DNA from 2 places in the Bariatricus sp. SGI.161 genome. Region 1 is predicted to be linked to the other one. Evidence: riboswitches for the same ligand, from Rfam matches in the RefSeq annotation. Region 1 holds a riboswitch; the other holds the start of a gene.
What was found. Region 1 has a riboswitch for cobalamin ahead of ACQRBH_RS11665 (CobW family GTP-binding protein). Riboswitches for the same ligand answer to the same signal wherever they lie in the genome.
Positions count from the first base shown of each region.

Region 1 (4,457 bases):
GTCATCATATAATCCACAAGTATGCAGCACGATTGGTGCTCCATCGTCTTTGATTCTCTTTAATGCACGAATATTACTTTCCGAAATACATTTTTCATAGGATCTTCTTGAAATGCAATATCCGCCGAAGTTCGGTGTCGGGAACCACAGGAAATCAACCCCGGCATCCGTAAGTACTTTACAGGACTCAACGACTGCATCTTCTACATAATCAGAAATTGCACGGAACAATTCCGGATTCTTTACCATCGCTTTAAATGCCGGTTTTGCTCCCATTAAGGTAAATGCTACCGCCGTCGGTGTATGTACGATTACAAATATAGGCTCATCCGGCTCTTCTTTTCTCATCAATTCAATCGTCTTTAAAACGCCTTTTAATTCCATACAATCTTCGGCTTTGTATGGACGTAACTTTTTGATATCCTCTAAGGAATGTACGACATCATCGCCATCGCCAACGATCTTTCCCTCGCTGTTCGGCAGATGTCCTCCCATCATACGTGCAATTCCGCCATAAGCTCCTGCACATAATCCATCATATCCAAGTTCACGTCTGGTACCGACCATACATTTTGTAAGCTTCTCTGGATTCGTCAAAGCCTCAGGCATCGTATATCCATAACGGGCAACCGGAAGTGAAAATGCATTCATAATTACGGGAATCCTATCGGCACCTTTTCCTTCCAAAATTGCTTTTACCGCTTCTCTTTTTCCCATCATAGTATTCTTCCTCCTTATGCTGCCCCAACTAATTTCTTTGCAAACTCAACTGCTTCAATTGCACTTCTGGTATATCCGTCTGCACCAATGCGTTCTGCGAACGCCGAAGATACCGGTGCTCCACCGACCATAATCTTGACCTTATCACGAAGTCCTGCTTCTTTTAACTTCTCAATGACTGTAGCCATGCCCGGCATTGTCGTAGTCATTAACGAAGACATGCACAAGATATCTACATCATTGTCTCTGATATAGTCCACGAATGCATCCAAAGGCACATCTCGTCCCAGATCATGAACATCGAATCCTCCAGTCTCCATCATGATTCTTACCAGATTCTTTCCAATATCATGAGTATCTCCTTCTACAACACCGATTAACACTTTACCAATACTAGTGTCTTCTGTGTCTGGCAGATATTTTTGGAACTCTTCGATTCCAGCATACATTGCATCAGAACATACAATCAGCTCTGGCACAAAGTATTCTCCTTCTTCATACATGGCACTGGCTCTCTTCATTCCATCAACCAGGCCTTCCAGCATACCTTCCTGTGGGTCATAACCACATTCAATATACTCTTTGACCACATCTACAACTTCCTCATCCTCCATATCAAACACACAGTCTGATAATTTCTGCAACAACTCTTCCTTTGCCTGCATCTTGCTTTCCTCCTTGCATTATATAGAAAACAGCTCCCAAATCGCTGTTTCATTCAAATTACATCCTATAATAATAATCTTATCCACTTTCGTCCCTTTGACGGTATCCGAGATATCTGCCACTTCCACAATGGATGGTGTAAAATCAAAATGCAACACTCTTCCACCCCCTGCTTTTACAATTCCTTTGGCACGCAGGACTTTTCCATATTTTTCATCCTTTAATCCATACAACGCCTTCTCTAATTCATGAGCAGTCATTTCTCTGGCATTTTCTATTGACATACTGGAAAATATCTTATCTGCTGAAGCCGGCGACATCATTATCTCTTCCATATCGTCTTCCGGATCATTTTCATAATCTTCTGACATATCCAAAAGCTCTAACAAGGCTGCACCTTCCATCTTACGCCAGTCATCTTCATATATAACAGCATCGGGATTTACCTCTCTAATCTCCGAAATCAATCGATTCTTTTCCTCTTTTGACACCTGTTCCAGATGACTCAATAATATAAGTCCTGCATTTTGAATCTGATCCAGGTAAAACGCACCGAAACCATCTATATAATCTTCAAACTCCGTAATATCTAATATTACAATCAATTTGGTAATTCTAAGATCTATTCCTTCCTTTTCTTTTGCCCGGCCACAGGCCTTTACAACATCTGTAAGCCTTCCCACACCAGAAGGTTCAATAACAATCCGGTCCGGATGGAACTGTTCTGCAAGTTCTTTGATTCCTTTTTGGAAATCTAGCGCCAGACTGCAACAGATACATCCTGCATACAATTCTTTTACTGGAAGATCCCCCTGAATCAATTCTCCATCAAGTCCCACATCCCCAAATTCATTCTCAATCACAACGGTATTTCCACCAAGTAAGGGAAGATACTTGTTTAAAAACGTTGTTTTCCCTGCTCCCAAAAACCCTGATACAATCTGAATCTCCATCTTCCACCTCATATTACATATTTTGCAAAAGAAAAACGGTGCAGAAAAAGCAGCGTAAACACACTGCTTTCTCCCCACCGATAAGCTCGTTCATATATAGCAGGTCTCCTGACTTAACTTCTCTCTCTAATCCTTACCTTCCCCGATGTTCCGAGTGGCACTAAGGCTATCGTCTATCTTACAGTAGAGCGGGCTGTTCTGGACTCTCACCAGATTCCCTTTTCAATGCCTATGCATCACTATATATGTTACTACTCATATGGTAGCATAAAATATCTTTTCATCCCAATTGATAATTTCAATGGTATTATAGATTATTTCTATTATTTATCATTCCCTTCGGCATACATCCTTTTTTCGCCCCTCTTCCGTAGATTGCTGCCGCATTCATGAATGCAATCATATTCTCTTTCGGCGTTCCTACCGGGGTTGTACATCCAGGGCATAGATTATATCCGCAAGGATTATCGCCTGCATCTGCAATACATTTTTTTACATGTTCTTCAATATCTCTAACCGTCCCATTTCTCAGTACATCTACCGGCATTAGATTACCGCTGATAGCAATTCTGTTGCCATAACCCTCTTTCAATTCTTTCAAGCTCTCACAATTATCTACCCAGAATCCTGAAACACCGGCATCAACCACTTCCTGCCACCGGTCTTTTGTATGTCCACAAATATGAATAGACGTTGCTCCCTGAAATTCGTTCAATCTTTTAACAGCCTGTTTCAGATAAGGCACAAAGAATTCATTAAACTGTCTTTTACTTAAAAGATCCCGAGAAGCCATTGGCTCTGATAACATAAACTTAATTCCCAGTTTCTGATTCATATCTCTGCAGCACTTCACAATACAATCTGTGCTATATTGAAGAAGTCGATGTGCACCTTCTTTATTTTTCACTGTTGCTTTTAAGAACGTTTCTGTTCCAATCAGACTGGCAGCTGTTGTAAGTGGACCTGCAAGACCGCTGCCAAGAACCCGTTCTGATCCGAATCTTTCCTGTAGCCGTTCAAACGCTTCAATAATAATGGGGAATCTTCCGTCTTTTTCCACATTCACCAACTCCATGTTCTCCACATCTGAAAAGCTTTTTAATGCCGGTTCTAAAATATAAGACACATTTTGCTTTGGATACTCTAGTTTCGTCCCTAATGCCTCTACCAGTGTTCTTAGTCCTAATCCAATTCCCATATTATCTGCATGGAAATCTTCCGCCAGACGGCTCTCTACCTCTACCATCAAATCTGCCGAAAAATAATATTTACTAATAGGAATTCCATATAAGGGCGGCACAGTCTCACTTGCGCTAAGAGAGGTCGGGATTCTATCTACTTCCTCTCCTTGTGCATAAGCAATTGTACGTTCCTTTGGGGTCATTTCTAATTTGATCAATTCCATTTTTATTCCTCCCTACGCGCCACAAAACAGCATCATAAGCGGCACTGTTACAATTGATATAATCGTCGACATTGCAAATAATTCTGATGCATATATGGCATCTTTTCCGTAACGAAGTGCGAACAGGCTTCCTGTCACTCCCACTGGGCAGGCAGTAGCCAATACAATAACCGTCTTAACCGTATCTTCCACCGAAAACATTTTCAATAGTCCAATTAATAACATCGGCATAATGATTAATTTTACAAAACTCAGCCAATACAACCTTTTTTTTTGAAATGTATGCTTTAAGTCTGCCTGTGCAATATTAATTCCCGCTACCATCATAGCCATCGGCGTATTCATATTTGCAATCATTTCTAACGGTTCCTCAATAATCTTCGGCATCCTGATCTGTATAACAAAACAAATTACGCCCAATACAATCGCAATAATCGTGGGTGATGTGAATACCTTTTTCACTGATCTGAGATTCATTTTCCCAGACATCACAATAATTCCATGCGACCACAATAGGAAATTTGCCAATGCCACATATGCTGTCATATAAAAAACTCCATCTTCGCCAAAAATGGCCTGTGCCATCGGAATTCCAATAAACCCGCAGTTAGAATACATAAGCGCAATGTGTTCCACTGCTGCATAATTTTTCTCCTGTTTGCATACAACTGCCTTACATATACACCATATAATTCCAAATGCAATCACCGACA
Region 1 is NZ_JBNPLX010000019.1:20,677-25,133, reverse strand. Features, by position in the region: gene ACQRBH_RS11675 (uroporphyrinogen decarboxylase family protein) at 1-720, opposite strand, end outside; gene ACQRBH_RS11670 (corrinoid protein) at 735-1,385, opposite strand; gene ACQRBH_RS11665 (CobW family GTP-binding protein) at 1,404-2,339, opposite strand; cobalamin riboswitch at 2,421-2,598, opposite strand; gene ACQRBH_RS11660 (uroporphyrinogen decarboxylase family protein) at 2,647-3,744, opposite strand; gene ACQRBH_RS11655 (AEC family transporter) at 3,757-4,457, opposite strand, start outside.

Region 2 (4,457 bases), on a different contig from region 1:
TACAGAATAACCGTCTGCTCCGATCTCATCTGCATATTTCTGAGAAATCGGACTTCCACCAATCATAATCTTGAACTGATCACGGATCCCGCGCTCTTTTAACTTATCAATAACGGTCTTCATACCAATCATAGTAGTTGTCATCAGTGTTGACATACAGATAATAGAAGCTCCTACTTCCACTGCCCTATCTACAAAACTATCTAACGGGACATCTCTTCCCAAATCATACATTTCAAACCCTGCTGTGTCCAGCATAATCTTCACAAGATTCTTGCCAATATCATGAGTATCTCCTTCCACAACACCGATAACAACTTTTGGTTTTTCTACACCGGTATCATCTGCCGGAAGATGCGGGCGAAGCACGTCTAATCCTGCATACATTGCATCAGAACAGAGCAGTACATCGGTAACGAAATATTCTTCTGCATCGTACAAATCACTCGCCTTATTCATTCCATCTACAAGTCCATCCATAATACCATCAAATGCTGAGTATCCTGCTTCCAGATATTCATTCGCAACATCTACGACCTCTTCGTCCTCCATTTCAACTACACATTCAGATAACGCTTCCAGTAATTCCTCTTTTGATCTTGCCATGATCATTTCCTCCTAAAACTTATTAATCAAGATTAACATCTATTGATTCTATAAACTACCTCTTAATCTTCTTGCAATCCTTTCGGCAGGCATCCTATTTTCGCACCACGCCCATATTTTCTTGCTGCATAGATAAGAGCTTCCATATTCTCTTTAGATGTACCAAACGGCGTCTGACATCCGACGTTAAGCTGGAATCCTTTTGGACTGTCTCCTGCCTTTTCAATACATTCTTTACAGGACGCAATCACCTCATCAATCGTACCATTTAACATAACATCTACTGGCGGTACATTTCCCATTAACATCACTTTATCTCCAATCGCTTCTTTTGCCTCAGCAAGATCTTCGCAATTATCTATACTAAATGCACATACTCCACTATTTGCAATGTCGTTCCAGATTGGTTTTGTCTTTCCACAAATATGGATCATCGGCGGCTGTCCTGTTATTTCATAAAGCCCATCAATTAACTCTTTCAAATATGGGTAAGAAAACTCATCGAACTGCTTTTTACTCAAAATATCCGAGCAGGTCACCGGATCAGATATAAATACAGAACATGGCCCAAATTCTTTACAAAATGCTTCTACCCATTTTAATGAACATTCATTGGAAAGTTTCAAAAGCTTTTTCAGCATTTCCGGATTTTTTCTGGTATCTCTTAACATTAAATCCACCGGCCTGATCGCAGCTGCACATGACACTGGCCCTGTCACACCTGTGCTGATTGGATATTCGGGTAATCGTTTTTTTAATTCTTTTGCCATATCAAGCATTGGGGTAAGAACGGGATTGTCATATGGGTCCACTACTTTTAATTTATCAATATCTGCATAATCCATAAGGACATGTTCTTCGATTCGAGGCACTCCGTATTCTGGTGTGAAAAGTTTCGATCCAAGTGCTACTCCAATGGTTCTTAAATCCGGCCCAACTCCAAATCCAAAATTGTTATATGTCACATCCTTCTCCCTGATGACCTTTGCCATAACTTCCGGATCTTCACTCATTTGTTTCGTTGAATATCCCATCAAATCGGCAATCGCCATGTCTGGGGCAAGAATTCCATATGGAATGCAGTCCACTTCCTCCCCTTTCATGTATGCTGCCATACGTTCAGAAGGTGTCATCTCTTCTTTCTGTTCATTCATCAACTTTTTCAGCTCTTGATAATCCATTTTTTACCTCCTAAAATAAAATACGGTACGAAAAAACAGCGTAAACACTGTCTTTCCCCACCGAAATCTCCTGAAAATATATAGCAGGTCTCCTGACTCGACTTCGTCCTCTGGATTTCCTTCCCCAAAAGCAAAATATTTTGAGTGGTCAACAAAACCATCGTCCGTCACACAGTAGAGCGGGCTGCTCCGGACTCTCACCGAATTCCCTTTTCAACAATTCTCATTGTCACTATATACGTTTACATTTCAAGTTTATCATGTGAATTAACATTTTCCAAATCGGTTATTTCTATAGTAAAAGTCTTATATAGATAGTTTCTATTCTACGGGTTTTTCATCTCTAAATGATTCATTCACTTTATGTTTTCGTTCTGACAAACTATAATACAGATAAATATATTACAGGAAACGCTGCTTGAAAAAGAATAACATCAGAGAGGAGCTTCGCACACCAACAGATCTGGTCGGGTGCGAGGCTCCCCTTTTATGTATATTTTTATCCTAATTTTGTCAATTGTTCTAATATCTCTAATGACTTAAATCTTTTTCCTACGTAAGTTTCCAGATATCTTCCGGTCACTTTTCCCAGTTCCCGAAGCACTTCATCAGATACGGTAAAGGTATATAGTTTTTCCACCGGCGTTCCCACAATATATTGAAGCGTATAGATTGTGGAGGGATTCAGCACCATTCCATCCGAAACATCTCTTCTGCATCTGTCACAGAGCAGACCTCCACGTCTAACACTGAACACCATTGGTCTTTCTCTGTCCCCGCATCCTACACACTGGAATACCTGTGGTCCTTCTCCATTGATACTGACCGTTTTCAGCTCATAGATATATCGAATCAGCCGGTTTGGTATATGGGGATTTACAAGTGCCCGAAGAGTCTGATACAAGAGCTTTAAAAGCTGAGTCTCATCGTTAGCTTCTCTTGCATAATAGTTGGCCAGCTCCATAAAATAGAATCCGTAATATGCCCCTTCAACATCCATACGCAGCTCCTGAAAGTAATTGGAAATAGAGGCCGACACCAATGTATATGATGTCCGCCCCTCATAAACTGTAAATTCTCCGAAGGAAAATGGACTCGTTACTCCCATCAGTGCACTGTTAGGCCTTCTTGCGCCGCGGGCAAATGCTGCAATCTTCCCTCGTTCTTTTGTCAGAATTACCACTCGTCTGTCATATTCGCCGACAGGAGTCGCCTGCAGGACCAAGCCTGTCACTGTAATCTGATTCACCGTTTATTCCACCTTCATGGTCTTTTATTATCTGTTTACAAATCTGCATTCCCTTATAGCAAAGATAATCTGTCACTTTTCCCGTCTCCAGAAAACGCTCCCAGTACTCTTCTTCCATGAAATCACCTCATCCTCTGTTGATAGGATTAGGTTCTCCCAGAAAAGGCTGATTTTATTCTTCATCCCGATAACCAAAATTTTTCATTAGATATTCACTGTCCCGCCAATCCTTCTTTACCTTGACCCAGAGTTTCAGATTTACCTGACAATCCAGCATTTTCTCAATCTCATAGCGGGCTGTGCTACCAATCTTTTTCAACATATTTCCTTGTTTTCCAATAATTATCCCCTTGTGGGAGTCTCTCTCACAGATAATGGTCGCATTAATATGCATTACCTTCTTCTGCATCTTCATCTGGTCAATTGCCACCGCAATTCCATGTGGAATCTCATCCTGCAGACAATGAAGTGCTTTTTCGCGGATCAGCTCTGCTACGATCTGACGCTCCGGCTGATCAGTAATGGTATCCTCATCATAAAACTGTGGTCCATAAGGAAGATACTTCATGATCACTCGGATCAACTCATCCGTATTATCCCCATTTCTTGCAGACACCGGAACAATTTCCGCAAAATCGCAGACATCCTTATACGCTGCAATTGCCGGCAATACCTCTTCCTTCTTCACACTGTCAATCTTATTAATAACCAGAATAATTGGGGTATGAACTCTCTGAAGCTGCTTGGCAATGTGCTGCTCACCTGCACCGATGAACGTCGTTGGCTCCACAAGCCACAACACCACATCCACCTCATTCAACGTCCGCTCTGCCACATTCACCATATATTCCCCAAGCTTATTCTTCGCCTTGTGGATACCCGGCGTATCCACAAACACGGTCTGCCCCTTCTCCGTTGTCAGCACCGTCTGGATACGATTTCTCGTCGTCTGCGGCTTATTAGAAGTAATGGCAATTTTTTGTCCTATCAGACAATTCATCAACGTAGATTTCCCCACATTTGGGCGTCCGATCAAAGTAACAAATCCCGATTTATAATCTTTTCTCATAAAAACTCCTTAAATGGGGACGTAGTATTCTTTCAATTTACTACGTCCCCTGTTAAAAACTTGTCACAGTTTTAAACAGTTCTTTATTTTCTTCTATTATATCTTCGCTTCCAACTACGCACAGTTGATCTGCCTTCAATACGGCCTCTACAACTCGGTAAAGGGCGCGAATATCATCTTGTGTTGCATCTAGAATCTGGCTGCGTTCTTCGCGGATCATGTCTGCGCTTACTTTATTCATGTAGAGGTTCATGGATCGTTCGCCTTTGGTTGCGGGTGTCATAGGCTGATCTATATTGCTGATGGTTCCGATGATGTATTTGGTCATGTCTCTGTCGCTTACGGTGAAGTT
Region 2 is NZ_JBNPLX010000016.1:48,771-53,227, reverse strand. Features, by position in the region: gene ACQRBH_RS10665 (corrinoid protein) at 1-606, opposite strand, end outside; gene ACQRBH_RS10660 (uroporphyrinogen decarboxylase family protein) at 669-1,787, opposite strand; cobalamin riboswitch at 1,853-2,039, opposite strand; gene recO (DNA repair protein RecO) at 2,287-3,036, opposite strand; gene ACQRBH_RS10650 (hypothetical protein) at 2,978-3,154, opposite strand; gene era (GTPase Era) at 3,209-4,105, opposite strand; gene ACQRBH_RS10640 (insulinase family protein) at 4,158-4,457, opposite strand, start outside.
Region 2: it holds a riboswitch for cobalamin, as region 1 does, so the genes downstream of both, ACQRBH_RS10660 (uroporphyrinogen decarboxylase family protein) here and ACQRBH_RS11665 (CobW family GTP-binding protein) in region 1, are expected to answer to the same signal.